Regions from separate parts of the Lysinibacillus sp. NPDC097868 genome, predicted to be linked through region 3. Evidence: predicted binding sites of a transcription regulator. Region 3 holds the regulator's gene; each other region holds the start of a gene.
What was found. The regulator LexA, encoded in region 3, represses DNA repair genes until DNA is damaged. The targets are predictions, from matches to a motif close to CGAACATATGTTCG.

Region 1 (3,287 bases), 2.5 Mb from region 3:
GCTACTAGTGATACTTCAGGAATATCTAAGCCTTCACGCAATAAGTTAATGCCGATAAGTACATCATATGTACCTTTACGAAGTTCGCGAATAATCTCAATACGTTCTAATGTCTTAATCTCTGAATGTAAGTATTCCACTTTTAAGCCCATTTCCTTCAAATATGCAGATAAATCTTCCGACATTTTTTTCGTCAATGTTGTTACGAGTACACGCTCATTTTGCGCAATACGACCATGAATTTCATCAATTAAATCATCAATTTGTCCTTCAATTGGACGAACATCAATTAACGGATCTAGTAATCCTGTTGGACGTATAATTTGTTCTACCATTTCAGGAGTATGTTCAATTTCATATGGACCAGGCGTTGCTGATACATAAATTGCTTGATGAATATGTCGTTCGAATTCCTCAAAACGCAATGGACGATTGTCTAGTGCTGATGGTAAACGGAAACCATGCTCTACTAGTACCCCTTTTCGCGCTTGGTCCCCATTATACATACCTCTTACTTGTGGTAATGTCACATGGCTTTCGTCGACAACTAGAAGAAAATCCTCTGGGAAGTAATCAAGTAACGTATACGGAGTTGCACCAGCTTCACGTAATGTTAAATGGCGTGAATAGTTTTCAATACCTGAGCAAAAGCCCATTTCACGCATCATTTCTAAATCATAACGTGTACGCTGCTCTAATCGCTGTGCCTCCAATAGCTTATCTTCCGCTCGCAATAGCTCAAGGCGTTGTTCTAATTCTTGTTCAATATTATCAATTGCTTTAAGCATTTTTTCTTCACGAGTAACGAAGTGGGATGCTGGGAAAATTGCTACATGGTCTCGATCTGCCAATATTTCTCCCGTTAAAGCATCTACCTCTCGAATTCGGTCAATCTCATCTCCGAAAAATTCGACACGGACGCAATGTTCATCACGAGATGCTGGGAAAATTTCCACAACGTCTCCTCGCACACGGAACGTCCCACGAGTAAAACTAATATCATTGCGTTCATATTGCACGTCGACTAATTTTCGAAGTAATTGATTGCGCTCAATTTCCATCCCTGTGCGAATTGATACAACTAATTCTCGATATTCTTCCGGAGAACCTAAACCATATATACAGGACACGGACGCAATAATAATGACATCATCACGTTCGAAAAGAGCAGAAGTGGCTGAGTGACGGAGTTTATCAATCTCATCATTAATGCTTGAATCTTTTTCGATATACGTATCTGTTTGCGGAACATACGCTTCCGGCTGAAAGTAATCATAATAACTTACAAAGTATTCAACCGCATTATTTGGGAAGAACTCTTTGAACTCACTATATAATTGACCCGCAAGTGTTTTATTGTGGGCCATAATCAGTGTTGGTTTTTTTACTTGCTGAATGACATTGGAAATCGTAAAAGTTTTGCCCGTCCCTGTTGCACCAAGTAATGTTTGATGTCGTTTCCCTTCACGTACACCCTCCACTAATTCTGCAATCGCCTGTGGCTGATCACCATTAGGCTGATAAGGCGCCTGTAAATCAAATGTTTGCACGCATGTCCCCGTCCTTTCCTACCAATTTGTACATTTATTTTAGCATAGCAGTATTAAAATATCGAACATTTAACGAACGAATGTTTGTTTTTTCTTCAATTTCAATTTCGGTACCCGTATTGTTGATGTAGCATTTGAAGCTTCTCATAGATATGACACGCTTTCAGTAACAATAAACTTCTATCCTTTATACCCATGATTAGATATATACCCTTTCTTTAATCATAGAATTCTAGAAAAATAAAAGATTTTACATTTTTTCATTAAACATAATAGTGCTGATAACGTCTATTTGGTGACAGACAAAAAAATCCGCTCTCCTGTTATTGGAGAGCGGTCTTATCATATTATTCACTTGCTACTTTGTGTAAAGCCTCTAGTTCAGTTGCGTATAAGTGAAAAGCTTTTTTATCTCGTTTGTCGAGTGTTCTATCTATCAGAACCATTAGCTGTTCTTCACGATGCATACGCTGGATATGATTTAAAAATAAATCTAAATAAATCTCGTTCAATAATTTCTCTGCCTCATCAACTTTTTTTGACTGACCTACGGCTTTTAGAAAATCTGTGTACGAATAATATTTATCCAACGATCTCACCTCGATCCTTTTCTAAATTATAAGAAAATTTAGATTAAAATGCAACGCTAAACAAATAAAAATCATCTATTATTTATTAGAATTATAGCGTAATTTCGAGCAAACCCCTTAGGAAAAAGCATCAATTATCTATATATTTTAAGTTTATATCTATATTTTCAGAATGCATTTTTGTCATTTACACTACAAATAATCACTATCAAAAGGAGGCTTTTACATATGTCATCAAATTATGTGAATGGTTATTTAATGTCTTTCAATACTTATTTATTACTACCGATTCAGCATGAATCTAAAGTTTTTACTCGAGTAATCGACAAGCATAATGAGCTTATTGTGACACGCAAACCTTTGCATGTTTTACGCAAATCTTGCATCTCTTTAGGCACGACTTATGAAGCTGCAAAACATTCTGCAAAACGTTTTTTTGGTAATCAACATAAGCTCCCTATAGTCGTCGCATATGATTATGGCTTTCCTTGCATTTTTTTACCGACCTATTCGCCAAACTCTATACACAATATTTGGATAGGGCTCCATGCTATTTCAAATATTTCGCCGAGTAGTGAAGGATGTATTATCACATTGAAAAATGATATGGAAATTGAGCTGCCTATTAAATATGCTTCGATTAGTAAACAATTTGTTAATGCTTCAATGCTTTATAAACATTATATGGGTGAGCGTAAACAACTTAGCCACGATGCTCCGTACCATCCACCCTTTTAAGGAGAAGGTTCACTTGAGTATTAATAATCCTAATTGTTAGGGTTAGTAGGAGCTGTCCTAAAGAATGCTCTATTCATGTGACTCATCCTAAAGCGTAAAAATCCACTTCGCTTTCCGCAGGCACACACGTAAGCCGCAACCCTCGCTTACCCGCGGTTTGTTGCGTCTTACGCTCTGTGCGTTCCCGCAGGAGTCTACGTGGATTTTTACTTGGGTAACCTACTAGGTATCATAAGAATTCAGAATTGTTTGAGTGACTGGCACTTTAAATGACAAAACCTCAGAAGCGTAGCGCCTCTGAGGTTTTCATTAATTATCCAATTTTAGAACGTAAATATGCATTGATAAATGGATCTAAATCTCCGTCCATTACTGCACCTACATTCCCTGTTTCTTCACTTGTACGGTG
Region 2 (3,287 bases), 130 kb from region 3:
TTAACAGTGTAATATTCATCTATTAACATTTCATAAGCCTCCCAAGCTTTATCTGTATTAAGTGATTTAGCATGATGCCAAGCCCCCTTTTCAGTCCAAAGGTATAACACTCTAGCCAAATTGGAAATTTGTAATTGCGGTTCTGATTTTCGAAAGTACAATAATTCGTTACCCTCCAATTTGATATAGTGTTTATATACTTGAGATCGATAATTGTTTTCTGAAAAGATTTTTGAAATATGGTCATTGTATGTTCCATAACATTCGGCAATTTGCGTTGTCGTAAATACATCACAGTTTCCATATAAGATAATTTTTAATAGATTCATGTCAATAAAACCTCCTTGATTAAAATAATTTGTATCATATCGCTACATATACGCAATTTATATCTTCTTTTTGTAACATAACGTTACTTTTATCTTCAAAAAAAATTACCCAATCAAAATCTAACACTTCCGCAATGGATTTAGCGACATGTACTGAAGGTCTGCGTTTGCCTTGTTCAATCATCGTATAATATGCCCGTTCAATTCCAGATGCTTTCGCGACATCATCGTGAGTTAATTTATTTTCTAAACGTTTCGTCTTTAACCAAGTTCGGTTTTCCAATTACTCACCACCTTTCATATTGTATATTTATAATATAGTGTCATTTCGTTACATAGTCAATATATATTGTATCGTTTTGTTACATTATTATTTTTTATTGGATTAGTAACAAATTGTTACATATAATTAAGTTTAGAAACGCGAGGTGAAATTATGCTAGGTGTACGCTTGAAATATCTACGAAAATCAGATAACAAAACTCAACAAGATATAGCAGACATTCTAGGCATTACTAGACCAGCTTATACTGCTTATGAACAAGGTAAGAGAAATCCTGATTATGAAATTTTAGAAAAAATTGCGGATTACTACAACGTGTCTATAGATTATCTTTTAGGGAGAACGGATAATAAAGGAGCTTTACATACCCAAGCTGGCATCTCTGATAATGAATACAATAATCTGAGTGCATATCAAAAAGAGGTAATTGACTTCTTTTTATCGAGAGAAGATTTATTTTTTAAAAACCAACCAGAAAATTTATTGGATGCATTAGAACAGTTTGAAGTTTTCTATGAAGTATTGAAACGTCAACAAGAAAACAAAAAATAAATCACAATAATTTGTAACATTTCCAAACATTATAAAAATTCGCCTTTTCTTTGGTGAATTTTTTTGTTACCATAAATAGAACATATGTTTGATAAAAGAGGGATATTATGAATTTTATTTACACTCATCTAGAAGATTACATTCGTGAATTATTTACAAGTATTGATGTGACAACACCTAAACAACTAAATCCAGGATTAATCGCCTCACGTCTTGGCTTTACATTATACTTTTTACCATACGATTCAACTAATACTGGGAATGTAATTTTTATAGATTCTAGATTGTCTGAAGAAAGGCAGTGGCAGGATTTCGGGCATGAATTATGTCATGCGACGGTGCACTCTGGTAATCAAGCAAAAGCTATTCCTCTTTTTAGAGAGTACCAAGAATGGAAAGCAAATAGTTTCGCTCTCCAAGCCTGTGTACCCACATTCATGCTTAATAAAATAAAACTACCTGAAAATGAGGAAAAAGCTATTCTCACAATTCAAGCGTTCTTTAATGTAGAGTACGATTTTGCTAAGAAAAGATTAAACCACTACCTTAATAATCATTATTTTGAAGGTTATACACTTGTTGAAGGGAGTAATTATTGTGGAGTACATTAAGAAGATTAATTGATAAAATTTAAACTAATTGCAGAAGCTGCTGGAGAAAAACGAGAATGGGATGAACAACATATTTTTCTGTTTTCAAAAAAATGAGGAAACCCTATCGCCCCGATTCAATAAGTCACTGGTGGGATTGCTTCATGAAAAGGAACCCTGATTTATCTCGAATATGTTTCCTTGATTTACGCCATACTTCAGCAACTTATTTATTCATACTGGCGAACATCCTAAAGTCATTCAAACAAGATTAGGGCATTCTAATATTACAACGACTATGAATACTTATGGCCACCTTTTACAAGAAACGGACCAACGAGCAAGTTCTCATTTTGATAAATTTTTTGATGAAAAAAGATTGATTTGCGCAGCTTTTAGGCACCAATACCTTAAATATACACCTATGTATAAATATAAAAAGCCTTACAGCCATTGAGGCTGTAAGGCTTTGGTTAGCTTCCTAGGATGACATACAAAAATACTGATATATCAATGTTGTTTACCTTACTTTTTAGAGTGTGGTCTTTAATAACCTAACCAAAAAAATTTATAAATATTGAACAATTCATTATCTCTCTTAATTGTTGTCTCTTCTTCAAAAAAGACTCTCTGCTATATCAAGCATGTCTAAAACTACTAAATAACTAACTCCTGGCACATCTTAACCCTTTGTGTAGAAGGCAGAAATTGGACCTGAAATAGTATAGCGATTCAATTTCAATTAATATATAAAACAGAAATAAAAACCTTGAATAATATCAGTTTTAACTAAAAATAGCCACGCGCATATAAATGAACGTGGCTTTTATTGTTATAGTAGATCCTTATTTTAGTTAATAAATGTAGAAATCTTTCCACTATATGTAGCTAAATAACCCTTTCCCGCTGGCACTGCTCCTTGTAATCTTAGATTTCCACTATATAAATATCCATCAATCCATTTTTCGTAAGGATACAATGTTGGGATAGAGCTATTAAATGTATAGTACACTTGGTGCAATGCATCTGCATAAAGATAAAAACCTCGTGGATTAATATCAGATTTAGTGATTGTCTCTGATATTATTTCCCCATCTTCATATTCTTTATTGATGTCAAAACCAAGAGGTAGTTCTGTTACTGGTTCCGTTACTGGTTCTGTTACTGGTGTAAATTTCCCACCATCGTTAAAGCTTGTTTCTTCGGTAGCTATAGAGATTCCTGAAAATGCAAAAAATCCAAAAACTAATGTTAACGCGCACAACAAAATACTTAGTCTCTTCATTTCCTTCATCATCTCCTTTATAATATTAATCATTTTGATTATAAATAGTAATCACATGATCTTCAATATTTTTTTATAATTCAGACTACTATAACTAAATTACTATTGGCAAGTGGTATAATTCTTGAAATAAGAAAGTCCAAGCTCAACATTAATTGATTACCTATGCTTTTAAAAACGACTTGAAAGAGCAATCTGTAGGCCGTTTGCACGACTGGTAGTAAGCCAGTGATTTAATCTACAAAGGT
Region 3 (3,287 bases):
TTTTACCATTATTAGCTATTGGACGGGTGTTATCACCCTTAACACCGTGGTGGGATAGTATCGTAGGTGCGGTCGTTGGCTTTGGCATATTATATTGTATTGCTGTTGTATCACGTGGTGGTATGGGTGGTGGCGATATTAAATTATTCTTTTTACTTGGACTTGTACTTGGTACAATAAATACATTATTGACATTATTTGTAGCGGCGGTAATTGGTATGATTGTCGGGATAATCGTGCTCAAAGTACGGCAACAAGGTCGAAAAACGCCGATTCCTTTTGGACCATCCATTGCTTTAGCTGCAATTATCGTGTATTACTATGGGGATGTCATCATTGATTGGTATGTAGGATTATGGTAAGGGGGTATATGGATGAAACCGATTATTGGTATTACAGCATTTGCGGAGGACGATTTATCGTCAAGATTGAATGTAGCCTATAGTAGAAGTGTCATTAAGGCTGGTGGCATTCCACTTATTATTCCGCTAGGGGTAGAGGAAGATGTAGCACAAATTTTATCGCTGACGGACGGGTTATTATTATCTGGTGGTCATGATGTTCATCCATTTGAATTTGGAGCTGAGCCACTACCAAAGCTAGGACAAATACATCCAGAACGAGATAAGGTGGAGCTTGCCTTAATTAATGCGGCTTTTACAAGGAAAATGCCGATTTTCGGGATTTGCCGTGGCATGCAAATACTCAATGTTGCGCTAGGCGGAACTTTATACCAAGATGTTGATAGCGAATATCATAGTAGTAGGCTGTTGAAACATACGCAACAAGCAGCTCGTGGTGTAGCTACACATTATGTGCAATTAACACCTGATACGTTGTTAAAATCAATTATCGAGGAAGAAAAAATTGCTGTGAATTCATTTCACCATCAAGCTGTAAATGTATTAGCAGAGAAGCTAATCGTTGCAGCGAAATCGAGTGATGGCCTAGTTGAAGCGTTCGTACATGAAGACTACCCGTTTTGTTTAGCAGTGCAGTGGCATCCAGAAGAACAAGCCGTTGTAGGAGATTTAGCTGCAGAGAAGCTCTTTGCAGCCTTCACTGAGGAGAGCTTAAAATATAAAAGAGAAGTATGAGTGCTTCTCTTTTTTGTTTGCTAAGTATGAGAATGCATTAATGTACACGGCGATATAAGCCGACTACTTGTCCTAAAATTGAAACTTGATCTACAATAATCGGTTCCATTGTAGCGTTTTCTGGCTGTAGGCGGAAATGATTTTTTTCCTTGAAGAAGCGTTTAACTGTTGCTTCATCTTCTTCTGTCATTGCAACAACAATATCACCGTTATCAGCTGTTGCTCTTTGCTTGACGATGACTAAATCTCCGTCAAAAATGCCCGCCTCAATCATCGATTCACCCATGATTTCTAACATAAATAGCTGATCTTCACTTGTACCGTAAATATCAGGTAATGGGAAATATTCGTCGATATTTTCGATGGCTGTTATAGGTGATCCAGCTGTTACCTTACCAACAAGTGGTACATGGATGACGCTTTGCTTTTGAATTGAATCTTCTGGCTCTAAAATTTCAATCGCACGTGGCTTAGTAGGATCTCGTCGAATAAAGCCCTTTTGCTCTAAACGAGCTAAATGGCCATGAACCGTTGAGCTGGAAGCAAGTCCAACTGCCTCCCCAATCTCACGTACAGATGGCGGATAGCCTTTTGCACGTACTTCTTCTTTGATAAACGCTAGTATATCCTCTTGTCTTTTCGAAACTTTTTTCATGATTGCTCACCTCTTTTTTTATATCATTCTTCTTACTATCTTCTTACTAGATAGTATAGCAGAATGCGAACACTTATGCAAACATAGGTTCGAAAAGTGTTTGACAAAAACGTCTGTTCGCTTTATTATAAGAACATACATTCCGAACAAACATTCTAAAAAGGGGATATGATGAATGAATTGGTTTAAAAAAAATACACATATTTCAATTTTGTTAGGCGCATTTTTACTATTTGCAGGTTATCTTGTTATAACTGATCCTGGAGACATTACTTACACTGAAATTAATATTGAACATGGCGATAGCTTATGGTCGTTAGCTGAGCAATACCGTGGTAAAATGGGTACGGACGACTGGATAAAACTTGTGAAAGCCGAGAACGAATTACATAGCGTGAAAATAGTTGCTGGAAAATCACTCGTTATACCAGTAGTGGGTGACAATAAGATACCCACCAATTCAATTGAAATTGCGAGAAGTGAAAGATGATGAATAAACAACGAACGGCTGTAATTTACTGCCGTGTGAGCACCGAAAAAGAGACACAAAGTTCTTCATTGGAGCGTCAACAAGAAGAATTACTTCGTTATGCTAAGCAACAAAACTATGATGTGAAAAATGTTTTTCTGGATAAGCATAGTGGGTATGATGTTGAGCGCGAAGGATTACTTGAAATGCTCGATTATATTAAAGAAAACGAGATACAAGCATTATTTGTGCAAGATGAAACACGTTTAGGACGTGGTAATGCACGAATGGCTGTACTTCATTTGTTGCAAAAAACTGAAACAGATGTTTTTTCCATGCGTGATGCAGGGCCTGTGCAATTGAATGAGATGGATACGATGTTGCTCGAAATTTTAGCTATTGTTGAGGAATATCAACGTAAAATCCATAATGCGAAAATTCGTCGTGGCATGCGCCGTGCAGTAGAAAATGGCTATCGTCCTGAAAATAACCTTTCCAATCGTGGTAATCCAAATGGTCAGGAGCGTAAGGAAGTACCTATAGAAGAAATTGTAAAGCTACGAAATCGGGGCTTTACCTATGAGGAAATTGCTGCAACACTAAGAGGTCTTGGCTTCGATGTCAGTAAGGCAACCGTACATAGGCGGTATCAAGAACATCAAGAAAGGTTAGCGGGCAATTAATTTTGCCCTGCTAATCTTTTTTTTATGCTTAAAAACATTCCTGTTTGTAAAACAAACTGTCCAAGTAGGTTGTAGGGCAAGATAAATTTCATATTGAAGCTACCCATTCTTCCTGCAGAATTGCGTAATAGTATTCATCCCACCAATCGTCACCATGCGGTATACACTTTTTGAAAAAACCTTCACGTCGCATACCGATTTTTTCCATCACTCGGTAGGAAGCAATATTTTCGGGCTGGCATGTAGCGATAATTCTATGAAGCTTCATTTTGGTAAACCCATAATCTAATAGGGCGTGCGCTGCTTCTGAAGCATAGCCATGACGATAATATGCAGGATTCAACACCCATCCAATTTCATAGGTATGTTCACCAAAGTAGGGA

Region 1: uvrB (excinuclease ABC subunit UvrB) is a predicted target of LexA. The motif match lies at 1,624-1,637, and genes of this name have one in related genera.
Region 2: ACIQXJ_RS13110 (ImmA/IrrE family metallo-endopeptidase) is a predicted target of LexA. The motif match lies at 1,242-1,255, and genes of this name have one in related genera.

Annotation. Positions count from the first base shown of each region.
Region 1 covers NZ_JBIWBS010000001.1:5,551-8,837, reverse strand. The annotation lists gene uvrB (excinuclease ABC subunit UvrB) at 1-1,550, opposite strand, end outside; gene ACIQXJ_RS00030 (IDEAL domain-containing protein) at 1,898-2,140, opposite strand; gene ACIQXJ_RS00025 (competence protein ComK) at 2,369-2,878, shown strand; one part of gene prfB (peptide chain release factor 2) at 3,192-3,287, opposite strand, start outside.
Region 2 covers NZ_JBIWBS010000001.1:2,614,990-2,618,276, forward strand. The annotation lists gene ACIQXJ_RS13095 (ORF6N domain-containing protein) at 1-329, opposite strand, end outside; gene ACIQXJ_RS13100 (helix-turn-helix domain-containing protein) at 364-612, opposite strand; gene ACIQXJ_RS13105 (helix-turn-helix domain-containing protein) at 766-1,164, shown strand; gene ACIQXJ_RS13110 (ImmA/IrrE family metallo-endopeptidase) at 1,272-1,775, shown strand; gene ACIQXJ_RS13115 (hypothetical protein) at 2,605-3,039, opposite strand.
Region 3 covers NZ_JBIWBS010000001.1:2,489,127-2,492,413, reverse strand. The annotation lists gene ACIQXJ_RS12405 (prepilin peptidase) at 1-362, shown strand, start outside; gene ACIQXJ_RS12400 (gamma-glutamyl-gamma-aminobutyrate hydrolase family protein) at 375-1,097, shown strand; gene lexA (transcriptional repressor LexA) at 1,135-1,752, opposite strand; gene yneA (cell division suppressor protein YneA) at 1,928-2,242, shown strand; gene ACIQXJ_RS12385 (YneB family resolvase-like protein) at 2,239-2,904, shown strand; gene ACIQXJ_RS12380 (GNAT family N-acetyltransferase) at 2,993-3,287, opposite strand, start outside.